Regions from separate parts of the Mesorhizobium sp. BH1-1-4 genome, predicted to be linked through region 1. Evidence: riboswitches for the same ligand, from Rfam matches in the RefSeq annotation. Region 1 holds a riboswitch; each other region holds the start of a gene.

What was found. Region 1 has a riboswitch for cobalamin ahead of bluB (5,6-dimethylbenzimidazole synthase). Riboswitches for the same ligand answer to the same signal wherever they lie in the genome.
Region 2: linked by a shared signal. The riboswitch ahead of LB569_RS21420 (aromatic ring-hydroxylating oxygenase subunit alpha) and the one ahead of bluB (5,6-dimethylbenzimidazole synthase) in region 1 are both predicted to bind cobalamin.
Region 3: linked by a shared signal. The riboswitch ahead of LB569_RS27895 (DUF1636 family protein) and the one ahead of bluB (5,6-dimethylbenzimidazole synthase) in region 1 are both predicted to bind cobalamin.
Region 4: linked by a shared signal. The riboswitch ahead of LB569_RS04000 (DUF1636 family protein) and the one ahead of bluB (5,6-dimethylbenzimidazole synthase) in region 1 are both predicted to bind cobalamin.

What each region holds. Positions count from the first base shown of each region.
Region 1 is NZ_JAIUIN010000008.1:48,934-54,707, forward strand. It holds gene LB569_RS16110 (pirin family protein) at 1-17, opposite strand, end outside; gene LB569_RS16115 (DUF2277 domain-containing protein) at 48-314, opposite strand; gene LB569_RS16120 (exodeoxyribonuclease VII small subunit) at 420-671, opposite strand; gene LB569_RS16125 (histone deacetylase family protein) at 675-1,601, opposite strand; cobalamin riboswitch at 1,722-1,910, shown strand; partial or broken gene bluB (5,6-dimethylbenzimidazole synthase) at 1,970-2,584, shown strand; gene LB569_RS16135 (hypothetical protein) at 2,704-3,687, opposite strand; gene LB569_RS16140 (TetR/AcrR family transcriptional regulator) at 3,778-4,386, opposite strand; gene LB569_RS16145 (MFS transporter) at 4,506-5,726, shown strand.
Region 2 is NZ_JAIUIN010000013.1:131,351-137,124, forward strand. It holds gene LB569_RS21405 (serine kinase) at 1-946, opposite strand, end outside; gene LB569_RS21410 (PqqD family protein) at 980-1,411, opposite strand; gene LB569_RS21415 (hybrid-cluster NAD(P)-dependent oxidoreductase) at 1,553-2,653, opposite strand; gene LB569_RS21420 (aromatic ring-hydroxylating oxygenase subunit alpha) at 2,674-3,921, opposite strand; cobalamin riboswitch at 4,035-4,237, opposite strand; gene LB569_RS21425 (DUF680 domain-containing protein) at 4,723-4,926, shown strand; gene LB569_RS21430 (DUF680 domain-containing protein) at 4,999-5,205, shown strand; gene LB569_RS21435 (DUF680 domain-containing protein) at 5,274-5,480, shown strand; gene LB569_RS21440 (DUF680 domain-containing protein) at 5,547-5,774, shown strand, end outside.
Region 3 is NZ_JAIUIN010000026.1:28,474-34,247, reverse strand. It holds gene LB569_RS27915 (NADH-quinone oxidoreductase subunit C) at 1-244, opposite strand, end outside; gene LB569_RS27910 (NuoB/complex I 20 kDa subunit family protein) at 249-830, opposite strand; gene LB569_RS27905 (NADH-quinone oxidoreductase subunit A) at 821-1,186, opposite strand; gene LB569_RS27900 (winged helix-turn-helix domain-containing protein) at 1,522-2,721, shown strand; cobalamin riboswitch at 2,751-2,956, shown strand; gene LB569_RS27895 (DUF1636 family protein) at 2,994-3,428, shown strand; gene cobW (cobalamin biosynthesis protein CobW) at 3,425-4,477, shown strand; gene LB569_RS27885 (cobaltochelatase subunit CobN) at 4,496-5,774, shown strand, end outside.
Region 4 is NZ_JAIUIN010000002.1:57,731-63,504, reverse strand. It holds gene LB569_RS04010 (ABC transporter substrate-binding protein) at 1-175, opposite strand, end outside; gene LB569_RS04005 (ABC transporter ATP-binding protein) at 220-1,008, opposite strand; gene LB569_RS04000 (DUF1636 family protein) at 1,005-1,418, opposite strand; cobalamin riboswitch at 1,508-1,715, opposite strand; gene LB569_RS03995 (AraC family transcriptional regulator) at 1,967-2,800, shown strand; gene LB569_RS03990 (antibiotic biosynthesis monooxygenase family protein) at 2,861-3,175, opposite strand; gene LB569_RS03985 (helix-turn-helix domain-containing GNAT family N-acetyltransferase) at 3,417-4,367, opposite strand; gene LB569_RS03980 (DSD1 family PLP-dependent enzyme) at 4,438-5,583, opposite strand; gene LB569_RS03975 (D-arabinono-1,4-lactone oxidase) at 5,580-5,774, opposite strand, start outside.

The DNA of each region.
Region 1 (5,774 bases):
CCGGGAAAGAAGCTCATGAACTCTCCTTGTCAGCGGCCTTGGCCGCGTCAGGCAAACCGGATAGCCGCCTTCGCCCGCAATTTGGCCGCCACCTCTTCCCGGTTGCGCGGATGCTGGTGGGTCTCGAGCGTATCAAGCAGCTCGCGTGCCGCCGCCGCGATAGCCTCGACCGCGTGATCGAACGCATGCTGGTTCTTGGCGGACGGCCGCGTCCTCCCGCTCAGCTTGCGGACAAACTGGAGCGCCGCGTCGCGGACTTCGTCATTGGTTGCCGGCGGATCAAAATTGAACAGGGTCTTGATGTTTCTGCACATCGTTTCCAAACCTCCTCTGGAACCTTTTCAATCGGGACGAGCCTTATCCTCAATCATGATCGTGTCCAAAAGCCGGTGAGGCAAGCGCGTCGTTGGCGAGCGGCGTCAGTCAGCGTCGAGCGGCTCGGTTCCGACCGGCTTGCCGTCGCGCGACAGCCTGATCTTCTCGACCTTGTCCTCGGCAGCCTTCAGCAGCCGGTCGCAATGCGCCTTCAGCGCCTCACCGCGCTCGTAGATGCGGATCGACTGGTCGAGCGGCACGTCGCCACGCTCCAGGTCATCGACGATCTTCTCCAGCGCGTCGAGCGCCTGTTCGAAGCTCATCGCCTTGACGTCTTCGTTGATCTCACCGCTCATCATTCATCCTTTCATCAGTCGCCCGACATGGGCGGCGACCGAAAATGCCAATCCCTGCAGATCGTAGCCGCCCTCGAGCAGGCTGACGAGCCGGTTGCCGCTGTGGCGAGCGGCGCGCTGCATGAGCTGGCCGGTCGCCCAGTCGAAATCGTCCTCGGTCAGATTGATCTCGGCCAGGGGATCGCGATGATGCGCGTCGAAGCCGGCCGAAATGATGATCAGGTCGGGCGCGAAATTGTCGATCGACGGCAGCACGCGCGACAGGAAGGCGTCGCGAAACACCTCGCTGCCGGTTTGCGGCGCCAGTGGCGCGTTGACGATGTTTCCGGCGCCGGTCTCGGTCTTCGCGCCGGTGCCGGGGTAGAGCGGCATCTGGTGCGTCGAGCAATAGAGCACCGAGGGATCGTCCCAGAAAATGTCCTGCGTGCCGTTGCCGTGATGCACGTCCCAGTCGACGACGGCGACACGTTCGGCGCCATGCTTCTTCTGCGCATACCGGGCAGCGATCGCCGCTGTGTTGAAGAAGCAGAAGCCCATCGCCGTGGTCTTTTCGGCGTGATGGCCGGGCGGTCGGGCCGCGACGAAGACATTGTCGGCACGGCCCGCGAAGACGTCGTCGACGGCGGCGTTGGCGGCACCGATCGCGGTGATGACCGCCTGCCAGCTTTTCGGGCTGGCGGTGGTGTCGGCATCGATGCGGGCTATGCCCTCGTCGGGGATGGCGGCGCGGACACGCGCGACGAAATCGGCGGGATGCGCGTAGAGGATCGTCGCCTCGTCGCCTTTAGATGCCTCGACGCGGTCGAGCGCGGCAAAAGCTTCGTCGTCGAGCACGCGCTCGATGGCGCGCAGGCGATCCGGCCGCTCGGGGTGACCGGGCGGGGTGATGTGTTCGAGAAAGATCGGGTGTGTATAGAGACGGGTGGCCATGTCCCCCTATCTAGTGCCCCGGCGCCTCAATGACCATGCGCCGCGCTTTGATCGCTGGGGAAAATCACGTCCGCGTCTCGTAGTGTCGCTACGGGCATTGGCGTCGCCGGCACTTCGGCGTAAGGTGGGGACCTGCCTGGTGCCCGCCGGTCGATTTGTGGCGGGAGAATCGGGAACACGGTTGAATTCCGTGGCGTGCCCAACGCTGTAAGGGGGACCGCGCCGGTAAATGCCACTGTCGATGACGGGAAGGCACCGGAGGCGGGTTGATCCCGAGCCAGAAGACCGGCCTGGCAGGCATCGATATCCGCATGGTCAGGCGGATATCAGGGATTGCAATCGCAAGGGGACACGCGATGCCGGAAGCCATGACCGCTCCTGTCGGCGACGGATTCGATCAGAAAGCGCGCGACGCGGTTTATCGCGCCATGTTCACGCGGCGCGACGTCCGCAGCCATTTTACATCGGAGGCGATCGATGACGACGTCCTGGCGCGGCTGCTGCTTGCCGCCCATCACGCGCCGTCGGTCGGCTTCATGCAGCCCTGGAACTTCATCGTCATCCGCGACGGGCAGCGGCGGGCTGAGGTGCGCGACCTGTTCCTGGCCGCGCGAGAACAGGAGCTGCCGGCTATCGAAAAAGAAAGGCGGGCGCTGTACCGCAAGCTCAAGCTCGAAGGCATTTGCGAAGGCGCGCTCAACATCTGCATCACCTGCGACCGCGAACGCTCGAAAGGCTCGCCGCTTGGACGCTGGCACAATCCGGAGATGGACCTCTTCAGCACGGTCTGCGCGGTGCAGAATTTCTGGCTGGCGGCACGTGCCGAGGGTGTTGGCGTCGGCTGGGTCAGCATCATCGAGGCCGAGGCGTTGAAACGGCTGCTGGCCATTCCCGACCATGTAACGCCGATCGCCTATCTCTGCGTCGGCCGTGTCTCGGAGTTCGCACCGAAACCGGATCTTGAAACGCATGGCTGGGGACGACGGCTGCCGCTGCCCGACCTGATCATGAGCGAGACGTTTTGCGGCCAGGGAGAGGCACCGCTCAAATCGGCGGTGGCGCGCCTCAACATCCCCGATATTGCGCCCGCGAGTCCCACCGATCAGCGCGTCGCGCCGGCCGTGCCCCAGCGCGAGCCGCCGAAGGTGGAGAGCGCCTTGTCCTTGAGTTCCCTGAACTTCGACGAGGCTTCGGCCAGCCTGGCATCCCAGGCGGCATCGGGCACCTGGCCTTCGATGGTCTTGAAATAGACCTGCATCAGGCAAGCGATGGCGAAGGGCTCGATAAAGGCCGCCTTGAAGGCCCAGGCAAAGACGATCGCCAGCACGAAGGCCCAACCGGCGAGTTGACCGGGCATGACGTAAAGAATGGCGGCGGCCGGCGCCAGCATCAGCAGGAAGATCACAAACGACACGCCCCACATGATGACCGCCAGCCAGACGGCGTTCTTGACCATGATCTTGCCGTTCTGGGCGTAGAGCACGACGCCTTGGCGCGCGGTTTCGAAGGGCGAGGACGAGTTGATGCGAATGTTGTAGCCGAGGATGATCTCGTCGACATAGGTCAGCGACAGGCGGATCAGCGTGTTGAGGAAGGCGACAAGGCCGCTGAGGCCAGGAATGGGCAGGAAGGCGGCGACGCCGCCGAGCAGGCCGGTGATGGCGCGGATGGCGCCCTTGACCAGCTGGTCGACGACGAAAAGGATGTTCGCCTCGGCGAAACGCTCGGTCACGACCTGTTTCGCGTAGGCGATCTGGTTCTGGCCGTCGGGAACGTCATGACCGTCGATCAGATGCACCATGACGGCGATGTGGCCGGCCTTGACGACATAGAGGATGTATTCGCGCAGCCAGTAGACGGCGATCGAGACGACGCCAAAGCCGACCACGCCGCCCCACAGGGCAAAGGACAACGGGCCGTCCGGATCGGTGGAGATATGGCCGACGCCATAACCGACCGAGGCACCGGTGCCGGTGGCCATGATGTAGGCCAGCGTGATGCCGAAATAGACGATCATGCGAAAGACAATGAAGGGCCAGGTCCGCACCATGATGGACACCGACCTGCCGATATCGAAATCCCACATGCCCGATTCTCCCCCTCAGAGATGGCTGGGGGAGGATGCGCTCAAACCGGCTGTTGTCAATTGCGGGCGGTGGCGTCCCGCCATGGCGGTTCAGCTTGACCGCGCTTGCGGCTTTTTCAGCAGGCCTTCGAGCAATTGCTTGAACGCCGCCACAACCATCCTCGACGTCGCCTCGGGATCCTTCGCATTGGCGATGCGCTGCGCGGCCTGACTGCTCGCCCCGTTGATCAGCCGCGCTGCCGACTCCGGGTCGACACCGGGGACGACCACCCCTTCCCCCTGCAGCGCGATTAGATGATCGGTCATTGAACCGACACATGCACTGGCATTCGACCATTGCGCCGGGTCGCCCAGCACGGCCGGGCCATCCCGGAACATGATGCGCTGGATTTCCGGCTCCAGCGCCATTTCGATATAGGTCGTGCATTCGTCGACGAAATGCTGCCAGCGGGTCGGCGCCCGTGACGCAACCTCATTCACCCGGGCGGCCATTTCCGCATCGATTTCAGCGATAACCGCCTCCAGCAGGCCTTTCTTGTCGCCGAAGTGATGATAGAGGGCGCCGCGAGTCAGCCCGGCCGATGCGGTGAAATCGTCCATCGATGCTTCGGAATAGCCGATAGTGCCGAAAGCCTGACGCGCCGCGGCGATCAGCTTGGCTCGTGTCTCAGCGATCATCTCCTTGCGTGGTCGGTGCATGCTCTGGTCCTATCCACATACGCTCCGTATGCCAATTGACATACGCGACGTATGGTCTATTTAACACTCATACGTATCGTATGTAATTATCAGATCGCCTTTTGTCGAGGAACCGGATCATGCATAACCCTTACTCCGAAATCTTCCGGGCCCGCGGAGCCAAAGGCTTTGCGGCCGCCGGCTTCCTGGCGCGCCTGCCGATCGCCATGGCGCCGATCGGCATCGTCGCGATGCTGTCGCAGACGCGTGGCGAATACTGGCTGGCGGGTGCTGTCTCGGCGACTTTCGCGCTAGGCAATGCTTTCGTGGCGCCGCAGATATCAAGGTTGGTGGACCGTCTGGGCCAGACACGCATCGTGGTCCCCACCACCATCATCACCGTGATCGCCTTCGCGGTTCTCATCGCGGCGGCCAATCAGGATTGGCCGGTCTGGACGCTGTTCGCCTCGGCACTGGCAGCCGCGGCCATGCCCAGCATGCCGGCAATGGTGCGCGCGCGCTGGACCGAGATTTTCCGGGGACGGCCGCAGATGAACACCGCTTTCGCCTTCGAATCGGCGGCGGACGAACTGGTCTATATCGCCGGCGCGTCGCTGTCGGTGGGCCTCAGTGCAGGCCTCTTTCCTGAAGCCGGCGTTCTGGTCAGCACCGTGCTCCTCGCCATCGGTTCAACGGCTTTCATCCTGCAGCGGTCGACCGAACCGCAGGTGCGGCCGGTGGATCGCGCCACGAGCGGTTCGGCAATAAGGCTGCGGCCGGTGCAGATCATCACCCTTGCCCTGATTTTCATCGGCGCGACCTTCGCCACGACGGAGGTGAGCACCGTGGCCATCACCAAGGAATTTGGCCAGCCGGGCGCCGCCAGCCTCGTCATCGGCGTCTATGCGCTGGGGTCGTTCGTGCTCGGCATCATCGTCGGTGCCCTCAACCTGCAAGCGCCGCTGCAACGCCAGTTGGCAATCGCGGTCGCCCTGGTCGCGCTTGGCACGCTGCTGCCGCTCACCGCCGGTACGGTGCCGCTGCTGGCGCTGACCGTGTTCATCAGCGGCGTGGCAATCTCGCCGACCTTCATCACCGCCTTCGGCCTGATCGAACGGCACGTGCCGGAAGCGATGCTGACTGAAGGCATCACCTGGGTGATGACCGGCATCGGCATCGGCATGGCGCTCGGTTCCTTCGCCGCCGGCGCGGTGGTGGATGCGTTCGGCGCGCAGAACGGGTTCTGGGTTTCGGTTGCATCAGGCGTTATCGCGCTGGTCACGGTGCTGCTCGGCCAGCGCAGCCTCGCCACCCACGAATGCGAGTTGGCAGGATGCGAGGCGGCTATCCCGGCGGAGTGACGGCTAGCCGTCCGATGATCAGCGCATATACGTTTGGCCTAGGCGACA
Region 2 (5,774 bases), on a different contig from region 1:
TGAAGAAGCGAAAGCCGCTTTCGCGCTCGCCCGGCATCTGGGCGATGCCGGACGGCGCCAAGGCAATCATGGCATCCCTGCGTGACACCGGCATGATCGAACTTGCTCCGCCACCGCTGATATGTGGCACCACCAGCGCGACGATGTCCAGCATCGCGGGCACCGGGCGGGGCGTTACGTCGCCAATGTGAAACGTGTGCTTGCCCTGCCAGTTCAGCGGGCCTTGCTCAGCCAGCCTCTGTTGCAGGCCCAGCCGCGCGAAACCTCGCGCGTCCTGTTTCAGGGTGGAGAAAAGGGGCCGCGCGGTCACGCCCCCGACGAGATCGATCAGCACATAGTCGTCGCCGACACTGTCGAGCCCATTGAGCAGGCCGGCGGCGACAGTGCCGGATTTCCCCGCCCCGCCCGCGCCGGCGAGCAGGATACCCTTGCCGTCGATGCCGAGCGTGCCGGCATGGGTCAGCCGCATGCCGCGCGCGGCATATTCCCAGTGCAGGAAGGCGCGCAGCGGCGCCCCCGGCTCCCAGGGCGGAAAGGCATCGGCCGACGCCATCAGCTGCACGCCAACGCTACGGTGCGGATCGTAGATCTGCCAGAAATCCAGGTCGTGGAAATAGTGGCCGCGCAACCCGGCTTCGGCGAGCCGTTTGGCAAAACCGTGCTCGGTGAAATGCGCGTCGCCCCATCGCGCGGGCTCCGGAATGCCGTGGATGCCGGGATAAGCGATGAAGACGCGGCACGCGGCCGGTTCGGGCCGATCACGTCCGGCTTCGACAAATGCATGGCCCAGTGCATCGGCAAGCACGCCGTGACCGAGATGCACGGTCAGTTCCAACAGGGGCAGGCTGACCTTGCATGTGGTCGGATAGCGCAAGCCCGCATTTTCGGCGGCGGCGAGGAGATACCGGCCGTAATCGGGCAAGGTTTCCAGCGTGACGCGCGGCATCAAGCGCCTTCCATCACGGCAGCGGCCGGCCCGTCAGGAAGCCTGCTTGACCGCCGGCCAGCCGAGTGGTTCCTCGACCTCGTGGATGGGATCAATGACGATCAGGTCGGCGAGGTCGTCGTGAATGCTCACATCGAGCGGCTCGTTCGTGGCGGCCAGCTCGGCGGCCAATTCGTCCGGCAATGGCTGCACCGTCGCGTCGGAAGGCACCAGCAAGCCCAGTTCGAGCAATTGCGCTATGAAGTGATCGAGTTGGGCCTGGCCTATTGTCGAGCCGCCCGCGGTAAGCCCGACCAGAGCCCGGGCGTCCATTCCGGACGAAAGTGCCTGCCACACCTTGCTGCCGGAATCGGAGAAGCCGAAATACTTGCCATTCGCAAGGTTGAGCACCACGGCCTCGCCATCGAAGGATTCGAAAACGATATCCCGGCTCGCAACCGCATAGGCATGGGATTCATGCATCATTGTCGCCCCGCTTAGCATTCCTGCCCGCCAGCAGGACCCGTTCCACCGACAACGCCTGTAAACTTTCGGTTGTTCCTTGGCAAGGTAACCTTTGCCGGTAAGGCGCCGGCCATATGCGGGATCAGTCGAAGGCCAGCCGGATCAAACCTCGATTTCCAGTGCCGACAGTGGCTTGGAACAACAGGCCAGGATGAAGCCGTCGTCGATCTCGTGATCGAGGATGCCGCCATTGTGGCTCATCTCGACGGCGCCGGAGACTTTCTTCACCTTGCAGGTTCCGCACAGGCCGAATTCGCAGGCTGCCGGGATCCGCACGCCCGAGGCGCGGGCCGTCTGCAGCACGGTCTGGCCGGCGACGCACTCGGCATCGACGTCCGACATCGCGAAGCGGATAGGTGTTGCTGCTTCGACGGGAGCTGCCGCACCGTCCTGCTCCGGCGAGGCGAACGGCGCCTGGATTTCCTCGACGGTCGGCGCGGCAAAGCTTTCCTGATGGTATCTCGCCATGTCGAAGCCGGCGGCCTCCAGCATGCCGCGCACAGCACGCATGAAGGGATCGGGGCCGCAGCAGAAGATCTCGCGTTCACGGAAATCGGGCGCCAGCAGCGGCAGCCGGATGGCATCGATGCGGCCCATATGGCCGTACCAGCCCTCGCGGCTCGACCGCTCCTCGATCATGAAGCCGAGCGACAGGCCCGGCATGTGGCCGCCCAAAAGTTCGAGTTCCTTGCGGAAAATGATCTCTTCGGGACGCCGCGCGCAATTGACGAAGCCGACATCGGTCCAGGGCGCGCAATCGTTCAGCCAGCGCAGCATCGACATCATCGGCGTGACGCCGGAGCCGGCCGAGATGAACAGATATTTCGCCGCCGGGTGGCAGTGCAACGAAAAATCGCCGCTCGGTCCATAGGCCTTGACGTGCGAGCCGGGGGTCAGGTGATCGAACATCCAGCGTGTGCCGATGCTGCCTGCCTGCGCCTTCACCGTCACCGCGATGGAGAACGGCCGCGACGGTGACGACGACAGCGTGTAGGTGCGCATCAGCGGACCGTCCGGCGTCGGCAGTTCCAGCGTCACGAACTGGCCCGGCTTGTAACGGAACCAGGTCTGGTTGTCGGAGCGGAAGGTGAAGGTCTTGACGCCGGGCGCCTCATCGCTGACGCCGGTCACTTCCAGCACCTGCAGCCTGTCGTTCCACGGCGCCATCTGGTCGAGATGGCGATAGAGGCCAAGGTCGGTCATGGCATTCATCCCTCAGCCTCTCATGCCACGCTGCGCAGCGCCGGCCGGCCGCCTTCGGCAAGGCGCGGGCCGATGAAGCGCGCGTACCAGTCGACGAACTGGATGACGCCGCCTTCATGCAGCTCCGAATAGGGGCCGGGCTCATAGGCCGGCGACAGGATGCCGAAGGCGTTTTCCTCGACGATGCGGCGGTCCTGGTCGTTGGTCTCGGTCCAGACATGGGTGAGGTCGGCGAGATCGTAGTCGACGCCCTCTACCGCGTCCTTGTGCACCAGCCATTTCGTCGTCACCGCCGTTTCTGTGGCGCTGACCGGCAGCACACGTAAGGTGACGGCATGATCGACCAGGATATGGTTCCAGGTCGTCGGATAGTGGTAATGCATCAAGGTGCCGATCCGGTCGGCCGAGACGCTGTCGGACAGGTTCTTGCTCACCGCCCGCTTGCCCGTCATCGTGTAGCTCTGGGCATCGCGCAGCAACGGCGCGCGGGTGGCACGGTATTGTCCAGCCGGGTCGATGCGGAATTTGCTGGGCAGGCCAACAGCCTCGCATTTGGCCCAATGCGCCAGCATTTCCGGATCGCTGTCGGCGCCCTGCACGCCGGTCACGGTCGGCGCTTCCGGGAAGGTCTTGCACAATTCCGGATGATTGCCGGCGCAATGGTAGCATTCGCGGTTGTTTTCCCAGACCAGCTTCCAGTTGCCCTTCTCGATGATGGTGCTCTCGAAGGCGATCTTGGCCTCGCTGAGCCGGTGCGGCTGCAGATAGGGCTCGATCATCGCCCGCATCGGCGCGAAGTCCGCCGGCTCCTTGGCCAGGCTGATGAAGACATAGCCGGCGACGCTTTCGCAGGCGACTGGCTTCAGCCCGAACTGGCTCTTGTCGAACCCGTCGGCCATCTGGCGGGCGAACAGCAGCCGGCCGTCAAGCTCGTAAGTCCACTGGTGGTAAGGACAGACCAGTTTGGCGGCCATGCCTTTGTCGCTGTTGCAGACGCGGCTGCCGCGATGACGGCAGGAATTATGGAAGGCGTTGATCTTGCCCTGCTGGTCACGCACCAGCACGACCGGATAGTCGCCGATCTGCACGGTGATGAAGCTGCCCGGCTTGGGCAACTCGCAATCATGGCCGATGAACAGCCAGTCGCGATACCAGATCAGCTCCATGTCCAGCTTGAAGTAGTCCGGGTCGGTATAAAAGGGCTGTTCCAGCGAAAAGCCTTGTCTGCGGCTGTTCAAGAGCCTCAGCATGTCGTTGCGCGCATCCATGTCCTGTCCTCATTTTCAAGGACTGAACTGGTGGTGATGGAGGAAGGATTGAGCGCAAGCCGGCAAAAGCCGGACAAACATCATCCGCCCCTTGACCGCCCACCGCGATCAGTCGAGTTCTAGCGATCTCGGGCTGGTTTCCGGGCTCTGGAGTCGTCCTTGCGGACCATCGCGACACCTTCCCAGGCCTTCGCCCAGTGGTCTCCCGTTGCGACTTGAACTCCACCACCGTTGCGGGGGCAGCGCCGGAATCTGACCGGCTTCCCAATTCTCCGCTCCGTCGTCACGCAGCGGCACCTGAGATGGAATGATTTAATCACGACAGGGTTTGCGACATCGGCATGAAAGCGACATCGCCTCCATGCGGCGCGACACGCATGCTGGATGGTTCCGGCCGATGGAGGCGTCTTTATGGGAAGCCGCGCCGGCACCGTTTTCGACCCGTTGCCGGCGGCGAAAAAGGTTAACGGTTACGAAAAGTGACTATTAGCAGATTCTAAAATCGAACCGAACGGTTCGTTTCTGTTGACGGTGCGTGCAGGACGGTGTGAACGCAGGGCCTTCGACACAGTCGGTGATCGAAGCGGTGGTTCCAGTTAACCGGTTGATATAGCGAAGAAAAACAATGGACGTAAAAGGGCCTGGTACAATTTCAAGTGGTGGAGTCATGGTCCACGCGGAACAACTTCGTGATTGGAAACGGCAAAGGTGCTCTCCCACATCGGGGCTGTCCGAACGACGCGATTTTTAATCCCAAGACACGCCGCTAGACGGACGGAAAAAATACTGGAGTACCCCAAAATGAAAAAGATTGTTCTCACTGCCGCAGCCCTTCTGGCTATTTCCGGCAGCGCCTTTGCTGGTAGCGACCATTATGGTTCGAGCGCCGCGACCCCTGCTGCCACCTCTGTCGACAGCTCGTACACCGCTTCGACCAAGAAGTCGCAGCCGGCTGCTCAGACGCCTGTCCAGGGTGCCGATCACAACCTCTTCGGCAACAACTAATAGCCGCTCCCCGGCACGCGGCGGGATTGCCCTGCCGCGCCGGTGGACGCCACAAATTCAGGAGTATTTAAGATGAACAAGATCCTCATTGCTGCCGCCGCCGTTCTGGCCCTTTCCGGCAGCGCCTTCGCCGGTAGCGACAACTTTGGTTCGAACGGTGCCAACCAGGCGGCTGTCACTTCGACCGACAACGCGGCCACCGCGTCGATCGGCAAGTCGGCTCCGGCCACCCAGGCGCCCGTTCAGCAGGGCAGCGACCGCAACCTCTTCGGTCACTAATCCCAATCCCACGGCCGGTGGGTTCGCCCGCCGGTCCGACTGATTTCAAAAATTCAGGAGTATTTAGAATGAACAAGATCCTCATTGCTGCCGCCGCCGTCCTGGCCCTTTCCGGCAGCGCCTTCGCCGGTAGCGACAACTTTGGTTCGAACGGTGCCAACCAGGCGGTTGTCACTTCGACCGACAACGCCGCCACCGCGTCGATCGGCAAGTCGGCTCCGGCCACCCAGGCGCCCGTTCAGCAGGGCAGCGACCGAAACCTCTTCGGTCACTAATCCCAATCCCGCGGCCGGTGGGTTCGCCCGCCGGCCCGCCGGACTTCAAAAATTCAGGAGTTTAAAATGAACAAGATCCTCATCGCTGCCGCCGCCGTCCTGGCCCTGTCCGGCAGCGCTTTCGCCGGCAGCGACAACTATGGCGCCAACGGCGCCAGCCAGCCCACGGCTTCGTCGACCGTCAATGTCGACACGTCGAATACGGCTTCGATCCGCAACAGTGACTCGCCGGTCTACAAGCTGCTCAATTCTTCGGGCGACGTGCAGAAGTCGGCTCCTCAGGGCGCCGACCGG
Region 3 (5,774 bases), on a different contig from region 1:
TCGGCGAAAGCAGGTGATAGACGACGTCGAAGCGCTTGGCCCGCGACGGATAGTCGGCACCGCAGACATCGATGATCGAGATGAACTGGCAGCGCGCATCGTCGCGCAGGAAGGCCATCACCTCGATCAGGTTTTCCGGCTCGACGTGAACGGTAAGCTCGCCATAAGCGAGCACAGCGTCACTGAAGCGCCCAGGCAGCTTCTCGCCGAGATAGGTCGACAGTTCGCTAAGGGATGCGGCCATGGATTTACCGTTCGATCGTGCCGGTGCGGCGAATCTTCTTCTGCAGGAGAAGAATGCCGTAGAGCAGGGCTTCGGCACTCGGCGGGCAGCCGGGCACGTAGATGTCCACCGGCACGACCCGGTCGCAGCCGCGCACCACCGAATAGGAATAGTGATAGTAGCCGCCGCCATTGGCGCACGAACCCATCGAGATGACGTAGCGCGGCTCCGGCATCTGGTCGTAGACCTTGCGCAGCGCCGGCGCCATCTTGTTGGTCAGCGTGCCGGCGACGATCATGATGTCGGACTGGCGCGGAGACGCGCGCGGCGCGACACCGAACCGCTCTGAATCGTAACGCGGCATCGAGGTGTGGATCATCTCGACCGCGCAGCACGCCAGACCGAAGGTCATGAACATGAGCGAGCCGCTGCGCGCCCAGGTGATCAGCGCCTCGGTCGAGGTGACCAGAAAACCCTTGTCGGCAAGCTCATTGTTGATTTCGAGGAAGAAGGGATCGTCCTCCCCCACCGGCCTGCCGGTGTTGGGATCGATAATACCTTTGGGCTTCGGCGCGACGAGGGTGCCTGAACTGTCGTTCAATCCCATTCCAGCGCTCCTTTTTTCCATTCATAGGCAAAGCCGATGGTCAGCACTGCCAAAAAAACCATCATTGACCAGAAACCGAGCATGCCGATCTTCGAGAAGGACACTGCCCAGGGGAAGAGGAAGGCGACTTCCAGGTCGAATATAATGAACAGGATCGACACCAGGTAGAAGCGGATGTCGAATTTCATGCGGGCGTCGTCGAACGAGTTGAAACCGCACTCGTAGGCGGAAAGCTTTTCGGGATCCGGGTTGCGGTAGGCCACCAGGAACGGCGCGACCAGCAGCGCCAGGCCGACGACCAGTGCCACGCCGATAAACAGGACGATGGGCAGGTACGAACTGAGAAGTGCGTTCATGCAGCGGCTTTCCGTTGGCGCCAATCCACTTTGACTACAGCACCGAACCTTAATGCGGAAGCGTGACAGATTAACCGCTGAACCGTTTTAAGGGGGCCTATGCTGCAACGCGGCGAGGGTTAGCGCAGCACTTCCAGCGAAGCAAGTCAAACCTTGTTCAAAACAACGAGCTGGACGGCATTCCGGGAGAAACTGGTCTCATACGCTCCTGTTTGATTTCCTTCGCTTTTTACTCCACTTTTCTCTCCTGACAGGATTGCCACCAAAACCCTGCTAGCATGGGCTGGAATCACCCCATCACATCTTTGTCAAAGCACCCTCAGAGTGACGCCTGCATGAAGGAAAAGATCTCGCTTGCCACCGCCCGGCGCATCGCGCTCGCCGCGCAGGGGTTTCTCGACCCCCGCCCCGCCGGCACGCCCGACCGCCGCCATTTCGCCCGCGTTCTGTCCCGCACCGGCCTGCTGCAGATCGATTCCGTCAGTGCGGTGGTGCGCGCACATTACATGCCGCTCTATTCGCGTCTTGGCCCCTATCCCCTCGCCTTGCTCGACAACGCCGCCGTGACGCGCAAGCGCACCGTGTTCGAATACTGGGCGCACGAGGCCTCCTTCCTGCCGGTCGAGACCTACCCACTGATGCGCTGGCGCATGCGGCGCGCCGAGCAAGGCGACGAAATGTATCTGGGGCTGGCCAAATGGGGCCGCGAGCACGCCGCCTATATAGAAGAGATCTACCGCGAGGTCGTCGAGCGCGGGCCGATCGCCGCTTCGGCGCTCGAAGGCCAGAAAGGCTCCGGCGGCTGGTGGGGCTGGAGCCACGCCAAGCACGCCTTCGAATGGCTGTTCTGGGCCGGCCGCATCACCACGGCGCACCGACGCGGTTTCGAGCGCTTCTATGACCTGCCGGAACGCGTGCTGCCGCAGGCGATCCTCGACCTGCCGGTGCCGGCGGCCGAGGACGCGCACCGCGAATTGCTGCGCATCTCCGCCCGCGCCCATGGCGTGGCGACATCGGGCGACCTGCGCGACTATTTCCGCCTGTCGCCGGCCGATATGAAAGGCCGGCTGGAGGAACTGGTCGAACTCGGCGACTTGCTGCCGGTCCGTGTCGAGGGCTGGGACAAGCCGGCTTACCTTCACAAGGACGCCCGTATGCCGCGCAAGATCGAGGCCCGCGCCCTGCTGGCGCCGTTCGATCCGGTCGTCTTCGAGCGCTCGCGCTCGGAACGGCTGTTCGATTTCCACTACCGCATCGAAATCTACACGCCGGCTGACAAGCGCCAATATGGCTACTATGTCCTGCCCTTCCTGCTTGGCGACAGGATCGTGGCGCGCGTCGACCTCAAGGCTGACCGGCCGGCCAGTGTCCTGCGCGTCCACGCGGCTTATGCCGAGCCCGGCGCACCGCCAGAGACGGCGGCTCAGCTCTTCGAGGAATTGAAGCAGATGCAGGGCTGGCTAGGCCTCGAACGCATGGAGGTGACGCCTGCCGGCGATCTGGGCCCGGCGCTGGCCGACATCACGGTGTCGTAAGCTCGCGTTGACACCGCTGCCCGCAAGAGCCTAAATCCGATCCAGACGGTCTCCTCTCAGCAAAGGGAGGAGCCAAGAGGGAATGCGGTGCGGGCTGAAAACCCAAATCCGCGGCTGTCCCCGCAACTGTAAGCGAAGAGCCAAGGCCGAAAGCCACTGGGATTGTCCCGGGAAGGCGGCTACCCAAGGCGATGACCCGCGAGCCAGGAGACCTGCCGTCTGGAATGCAAGAATCCGATCGCCCGGCGGGTTTTCCGGGCAAGGAGCCTGATTTGGATCGCGACAGCAGTTTTTCGGCTGAAACAACAGACGTTTTGTCCGGCGAGGGTGATTCCCTGGCCGGCGTGACCGTCATCGTCTGCGCCTCGTGCCGCGACGAGACCGGCTCCGACGCCAATCCCCGGGCCGGCGAAATTTTGGCGGAAGACACGCGCCAGGCCGCCTCGGGCGAGAACATCCGCATCCGCACGGTCGAATGCCTCGGCAATTGCAAGCGCCGGCTGAGCGCCGCGATCCTGCGCGACGGCTGCTGGAGCTATGTGTTCGGCGACCTGACCACAACCAGCGGCGCCGATCTCGTCACCGGCGCCAAGCTCTTCGCCACCTCGACCGACGGCCTCATTCCCTGGCGGGGCCGGCCCGATAGCCTCAAGCGTGGCCTCGTTGCCCGCATCCCTCCTCTCGACATGCTGAAGGACTTGACATGACCGCTCCAAATTCGGCCGGCAATCTCTCCCGCGTTCCCTGCACCGTCGTTACCGGCTTCCTCGGCGCCGGCAAGACGACACTGGTTCGCCATCTCCTGGAAAATGCCGGCGGCAAGCGCATTGCCATCATCGTCAACGAGTTCGGCGACATCGGCATCGATGGCGAAATCCTCAAAGGGTGCGGCATCGACACCTGCCCCGAGGAAAACATCGTCGAACTGGCCAATGGCTGCATCTGCTGCACCGTCGCCGACGATTTCGTGCCGGCGCTCGACCAGATCCTGTCGCTGACGCCGAAGGTCGACCACATCCTGATCGAAACCTCCGGTCTCGCTCTCCCCAAGCCTCTGGTTCAGGCTTTCCAGTGGCCTACGGTGAAGAGCCGGGTGACCGTCGACGGCGTCATCGCCGTGGTCGACGGTCCCGCACTTGCCGAGGGCCGCGTCGCCAACGACATGGACGCCCTGCAGGCGCAGCGCGCCGGGGATGACAGCCTCGACCATGACGATCCGGTCGAGGAAGTGTTCGAGGACCAGATCGCCTGCGCCGACCTGATCATCCTGTCGAAGAGCGACCTGATGGATGCCGCCGGTTCGGCCCGCGCCAACGCCATCGTCAACGAGCATTCCGCCCGCGCCGTGAAGATCGTGCCGACGTCTCATGGCAAGGTCGATCCCTCGGTGCTGCTCGGGCTTGGTCTTGCCGTCGAGGACGACATCGAGAACCGCAAGTCGCATCATGACGGCGCGTTCGATCATGAGCACGATGATTTCGACACCTTCATCGTCGACATCCCCTCGATCGCCAATCCGGACGAACTGGCCAAGCGCGTCACAGAGGCCGCCGAACAGGAAAACGTCCTCCGTGTGAAGGGTTTCGTCGAGGTCGGCGGCAAGCCGATGCGGCTCCTGCTGCAGGCCGTCGGCCCGCGCGTCAATCATTACTATGACCGTGCCTGGACGGCTGATGACGACCGCCGCTCGCGCCTCGTCGTCATCGGCCTCAAGGGGCTGAACCGTCCGGCGATCGAACGTATCCTCGCCGGCTGATTTCAGACACGGACCGCGATGCACATCCTCACCACGACCTCCGCCTCGCTCGACGACCTCGCCGAGCCTGTCGATCTCCGGCAGACGCCGGCGGATATCGTGGCCCTGTCCTTCACCGACAGCGATCTCGCCGGACTGGCGGCGGCATGGAAGGCGCAAGCCGATCGCCTGCCCTCGATGCGGCTCGCGTCACTGCGCGACCTGCGCCATCCCATGTCCGTCGACCTGTGGATCGACAGTGTGGCCCGCCACGCCAGGATCATCCTGGTGCGCATCCTCGGCGGCTACGACTGGTGGCGTTATGGTTGCGACCAGCTCGCCGCGATTGCCCGCGAACGCGGCATCAAACTGGCGCTGCTTCCCGGTGAAAGCCACGACGAGGATCTCAGGTTGATCGAATCCTCGACGCTGCCGCGCGCCGACCTCGACAGCCTTCTCGGCTATTTCCGCGAAGGCGGCCCGGCCAATATGAGCGCGCTGGTGCACAGGCTGGCAGGCCTGGCTGGACAGGACACGTCGGTCGCCAGTCCGGTCAGTGTGCCGAAGGCCGGTTACTATCAGTCTGGATTGGGGGTCGTGGAGAAGCCGGACCTTTCAATGGTCGGCGCTCCCGTCGTCCCAATTCTTTTCTACCGATCGATGCTGCTTGCAGCCGATGTCGCACCCATAGACGCTCTTTTTGAAGCTTTGGAGCAACGCGGCATGCTCCCGATTCCCATCTTCGTCTCCAGCCTGAAAGACCCGGTGTCCCTGGCCTTTGTCGAAAATGCCCTCGCCTCGCTGAAACCCGCCGCCATCATCACCGCGACCGCTTTCGCCTCCGGTGCCGAGCCCGGCGTCGAAACCCTGTTCGACCGCGCTGGCGTGCCCGTCTTCCAGGTCATCGTCGCCACCACGCGCCGCGATGTCTGGGAAAACAACCAGCGCGGCCTGGCGCCCGCCGACCTCGCCATGCATGTCGTGCTGCCCGAACTCGACGGCCGCATCCTTGCCGGTGCCATTTCCTTCAAGGGCGAGAGCGATGTCGATCCCGCACTTGGCCATCGCGCGCTGGCCAACCGGCCGGAGCCGGATCGCGTGGCGCAGGTGGCGGGGCGTGTGGCGGCTTTCATACGCCTTCAGGAGACGCCCCGTGCCGAGCGCAAGCTCGCCATCCTCATTCCCGATTATCCCAGCGCTCCTGGCCGCACCGGCTATGCCGTTGGCCTCGATGTGCCGTCGAGTGTGTTGGCCATGCTGCACGACTTGAGCGAACAGGGCTATGTGGTTGGAGAGATTCCGCAAACGCCGCGTGAAT
Region 4 (5,774 bases), on a different contig from region 1:
AGGGCTGCAGTTTCAGCGCGAAGGCCATCTCGGCCATGTTGAGATCATGGATGACCGCACGCTTCGGTGGAGCGTCGAAAGTCAGCGGGTTGCCGCAGCTGTCGACGGTGACGGGGAAGGCGAAGGCCGTCGAGGCGAGCAGCGAGAGGACGAGCGAGATGGCAAGGCGTTTCACGGATTTGCTCCTTGGTTGAACCGTGTCGGATGATGAGAGGGTGATCACGATGGCGGCGCGGCGCGATTCGGGAGTTCGAACACCGTCAGTTCGCGATCCTCGGTGGGATGGCGCAGGCGGAACACGTCGACGCCGAAAATCTCGCGGATCAGCTGCTGGGTCAGCGCCTCATGCGGCGGCGCCAGAGCCTGCAGCCGCGCCTCATTCATCACCGCGACCTTGGTGGCGAAGGGCGCTACCAGCGTCAGATCGTGCAGCACGGCGATCACCGTCATGCCCAAGCCGGCCACCAGTTCGAGCAGTTGCGCGCGAGCGCGCGGGTCGAGGTGGTTGGTCGGTTCGTCGAGAAACAGGAGCTTGGGTTCCTGCGCGATGGCTCGGGCAAGCTGGGCGCGCTGGCGTTCGCCACCCGACAGCGAGCCGATGGTGCGGCCGAGCAGCGGCAACAGGCCGGTCCGGCGCAGCGCATCCACGACAATGTCGCGCTCCTCGCTCCGACGCCCCAGGCCGGCATGCGGGACTCGGCCGAGCTCGACATAGTCAATCACCGCCAGACGCGGATCCGGCTGGTCGGTCTGGCCAACGACGGCGATATGCAAGGCCCGCTCGGCCGGCGAAATCCTGTCCAGGCGTCGCCCGCCAAGCTCCACCTCGCCCGAACTTGGCCTGAGCATGCCGGACAACATGCGCAGCAGCGTGGTCTTGCCGGCGCCGTTGGGACCAATGATGGCGAGGCGGTCGCCTGATGTCACCGACAGGCTGACGGCATCGACCAGAGCCCGGCCATTCGCCGTCGCGCTCAGGTCGCGCGCATCGAGAAGCGGCGTTGTCATCGATTGCCATCCGCCGGCTTGCCCGGTGCCGGGATGCGGGCCAGCGTCTTGCCGGCCAGGCGCGGCGGACGTTGTCCGGAATTGCACCAGCCGTCGGCAAGCGAAGCGTAGAGCCTGGCAAACCGCACGAGATCGCCAGCGTCGGCCTCTGCATCGATCGAGCCGAAGAGATAGGCGGCTTTGCCCGGCGCCTGGAAGGCCACTGCCAGCGGGCGCGCGCATCCCGCCATGCAAGCCACGCCCTCGACCGTGAAATCACGCATCAGGTCAGGCTGGGCCGAGAGACGGGAGCGCAATTCGGCGCACAGAGCTTCGCCAGACCTGACGCCGGTCGGCACGTCGCGGCAAAGCGTGCACACGATGATCTGGTGCCTTTGGGTGCGGTGAATACGATCGATTGCGCCGTCCAACGTCCCGTCACTTTCAAAACTGGCGACGGAAGGATGTTGGTCGACCGGCCGACAAGACCGATGTCCACGTTTCCTCCCGGCACACCCCGTCCGGTCAACTCGGTGATGGCAGGTCTCCTGGCTCACGGGTCTCCGCGCAATCCTGCCTTCCCAGCCTTGCCGGCCAGTGGCGTTCCGGATCTTGCTCGCCGCTTACAGTTGCGGGGGCAGCCGCGGCCTCGACCCAAATCGGATCCCACCGCGTTCCCTTTTCACCCCTCGCCTTTCGGCTCGGGGACCATCACGAGTCGCAGCCTAGGCCGCGAGCGGCGCCGAGGCAAGACGATCACTATGTTCTGTTATAACAATACATGCACTCAGTCAATCGCTGCCGACACGGCCATCACCGTGCTGTTCGACGGTACCTTGCCGACACGGCCATCCGAGTCGATCACAGCAGGCACCCAATGAGAACGCGCGACCGCTTGCCCATTTGCGCGATGCGCAATTTCGATCAAACTGGGCGGGCTGCGAGGCGCCAGGGTGCGGATGCCAAATGCGAGGAGCACATGAACCCGACCGAGAAAGCGCTATGGTTTGTCGAAAGCCATCTGCCTGACGTCGTTACGCTCGACGACGTCGCGCAAAGCAGTGGCGTGTCGCGCTTTCATGTGACGCGCGCCTTCGGCGCCGCCACCGGCCGCTCCGTCATGGGCTACATGCGCTCGCGCCGGCTGACCGAGGCGGCGCGCAAGCTGGCTGGCGGAGCGCCCGACATTCTCAGCATCGCGCTCGAGGCCAGCTACAACTCGCATGAGGCTTTCACCCGTGCCTTCCGCGACCAGTTCGGCACCACGCCGGAACTGGTGCGCGCGCAAGGTTCGACCAAGTCCCTCGACCTCGTGGAGCCTATCCTGATGGACAGCTCACTTCTCACCACACTCCAGCCGCCGCGCTTCGAGACCAGCCGGCCCTTCCTCGTCGGCGGGCTCGGCGAGCGCTACAGCTGCGAATCCAGTGCCGGCATTCCCATGCAGTGGCAGCGCTTCGCTCCATACATCGGCAACATACAAGGCGAGATTTCAGGCGTTTTCTACGGCGTCTGCCTCAATGGCGACGATGCCGGCAATTTCGACTATGTCGTCGGCGTCGAGGTGCGCGACTTCGCGGATCTGCCGAAGGAATTCCAACGGGTGCGGGTGCCGGCACAGAAATATGCCGTGTTCACGCATCGCGAGCACATCTCGACCATCCGGCGTACGATCAACACGATCTGGAACAGCTGGCTGCCCGCCTCAGGCCATGAAATCGCCGACGCGCCGGAATTCGAGCGCTATGGCCCTGAATTCGATGCCCGCACCGGCAATGGTGGGCTGGAGATCTGGGTGCCGGTCAAATCATAGGGGCTGGATGCCGAATGGGCCACGCCCCGGCAGCAGCCGAGGCGCGGCCCGCCGCCTCGCCTATTCCACGGTGAGCGCGACCTCATAGAGGCCGGGATGGGCCTGCCCCAGGGCCTGGTTGCGATCGAGGAAACCGCTCGTCCGCAGATGCTCGAAGACGCGCCGCATGGCCGCCTGATCCCGCGCCTGCGCATAGTTGACGACGCGTGAGCCGTCGAGTTCCCTGTGCAAGCTGGCCGACATCCAGCCGGGAATGCCACGACAACTCATTGCCGCCTCCCGCAAAAGGTCGATCAGCGCCTGCTGTCCGCCCTCGGGCACGGTGAAGACGTTGATCTGGGTGATGACGCCGGTGTCGGCGCGAATGATGGGCATTGTCTCTTCTCCTTCGTTGGCGCCTGGCACACGAAGGAACGCCGATCGGCGGGACCCCGAACGCCAAGCCCGGCGTCAAAGCACGCCGTGGCTTGCCGTGGGTTCCCATTCTGGATGGGAACGGAGCTTCCATCTGACGGAAGGGAGCGGGCTTACCGTTTGCCGCTCCAGGGTCCTTTTCGACCCGTATTCGATACCATTGGCGCAAACCGCCAGCAACCCGGCATTGCCGGACAGCTCGCTAGAGATCGAGATCCCAGTTCTGGCCAACCAGATCCTTGCCGAAGGAATAGTGGGGCTCTTCCTCGGTCAGCCTGAATCCGGCCGCCTGGTAGATGTGCCGGGCGGCGGTCAGAATGTCGTTGGTCCACAGGGTCAGCGTCTTGTAGCCCCTGGCGCGGGCAAAGCCGATGCATTCCTCGACCAGGCGCTTGCCGATGCCGAGACCCCGCGCCGAAGGTTCGACATAAAGGAGCCGCAGCTTGGCCACCTGGTCGGACTTGCGCACGACGAAGACCGAGCCGACGACCTCGCCTTCCCGTTCGGCGATCCAGCCGCGCTCCCATTTCGGATCGTAGGATTTTACGAAATTGGCCAGGATTTCGGCGACCAGCGCTTCATAGGTTTCGTCCCAGCCATAGTCCTGGGCGTAGAGCATCCCTTGCCGGCGGGTGATCCAGCCGATGTCGCCGACCTGCGGCGGCCGCAGCAGGTAAGGGATTTTCGGCTCGGCACTGTCATCCAGCAGTCGCTGTACCGTGCGCATGGAATTGACCAGCCGGTCCTGCTCCGAGGTGGGCAGCCGATCGAGCAGCGCCGCGACCTGGTCGTGCGAATCCTTGTTCAGCGGCGCGAAGGCGTTCCTGCCCGCCGGCGTCAGCGCGATCGTCGACTGCCGCGCGTCCGAAGCAAGGGTGGCCCTGGAGATGAGGTGAAGGCGCTCGAACTTCTTCAGCAAACGGCTGACATAACCGGCATCGAGGCCGAGATCGCGCCCGAGGTCGGTCGCGGTCAGTCCGTCACGATGCGCCAACTCGTACAGCACCCGCGCCTCGGTCAACGAGAAGGCGCTCTTCAGCAGCCCTTCGTCGAGCAGTCCGATCTGACGCGTGTAGAACCGGTTGAAGGCCCGAACCGCATCGATCAGGTCCTTGTTGTGCGCAGCGTTGTCGGGCTGATGGTGAATGGTCATGGACATCTCCTGTCCAAACACGATCGCCGATTTACTTGACGCAGTCAACTATTAGAGACGGTCTGCCCCATCACATCATCGGCAATACCGGCCAGCGATCCACGATTCTGCCACGGGAAAGGACCGCGATCGGCCCGAACTGCTGCAGCACGGCCTCGCTCTGCGTCGGCCGCAGGAAAGCGTAATCGTCGGGCTTTGCAGTCGTGTCGGTTGGCAGGCCCATGAATTGTTGGTTGGAGGACAGGCCGAGCAGGCCGTTCGTCTTCATGCCCTCGGGAAACACCGGCTCGGCCATCCATTTGCCGCCATAGAGGTAGCAGCCCTTGCGCGGAAACCGGCCGAGCGCCTGCAGCAGGCGCGAGACCGCCGGCGGGCCGGGCAGCATCGGCTCGACCACTTTCAGGATCGGCGTCGCGATGAAGGCGGCCGGCTGAAAGCCATCGAGGCCTGGCGTGTCGAAATCGCCAGGCAGCACGAAGGCAGAGCCCATCGACACTTCATTGGCGGCGCCGCCATGATGAAGCAGCGCGGTCTTGCTGCCGCCAATGTTGAGTATGCTTCGCTGGTCGGCGCCGAGGCGCGCCACGAAAGCCGCAACTCGTTCCGAGGCTTGCGCCAACGCCTTGGCCGGCCCGCCGAACAAGCCCGGTATGTGCGGCGCATGCGCCTCATAGGCCATGACGCCTTCGCAGCGCAGCCCTTTGTGGGTCGGCAGCAATTTCAAAGCCCGCGACAAGGCCTCCGGTTCGGCGAAGCCGCCGCGATGCAGTCCGACATCGATTTCGAAAGCGATGCGCAGCTCGACACCGAGTTCGTCGGCGAGCGCGCCATACTCCGCCAGCCTCTCCTGGGTATCGATCAGCCAGCAGACGCGCGACCAGGCCGTATCGCCCCTCGAAAGCACCGCCCTTGCCGCGCCGACCGGCATCGGCTTGCCATAAAGGAGATCGGCGTGCGGAAACGCCGTCAATACCGCCTCGCTGATCGGCGGATGGAAGGTCATGAAACGGTGGGTTCCAAGCGTATTGCCGATATGGGCAAGCAGCGGCAGGCAAGCGAGCGACTTGTCGACCAGCCGCACGGCGAGGCCGGGATCGAGCCTCTCCCTGACCAGGGCGATGTTGCTGTCCAGCCGGTCACGGTCGAGCAGCAGGCAAGGTTGGAAAATGCCCGCCTCTCGCAGCGCATCCGAAAGCGTCGCGAAGTAAGCTTTCATTGATCGATGCCGAACAGGTCGGCCATGTAGGGCGAGACGAAACGGTTGTGCGGATCGATGTCGCGGCGCACCGCCATCGCGTCGTCCCAGCGCGGATAGAGCTTTTTCAGGTCGGCCGCCTTCAGGGTGTGCATCTTGCCCCAATGCGGCCTGCCGCCATATCGGCGGAAGATCGGTTCGGCCGCGCGCAT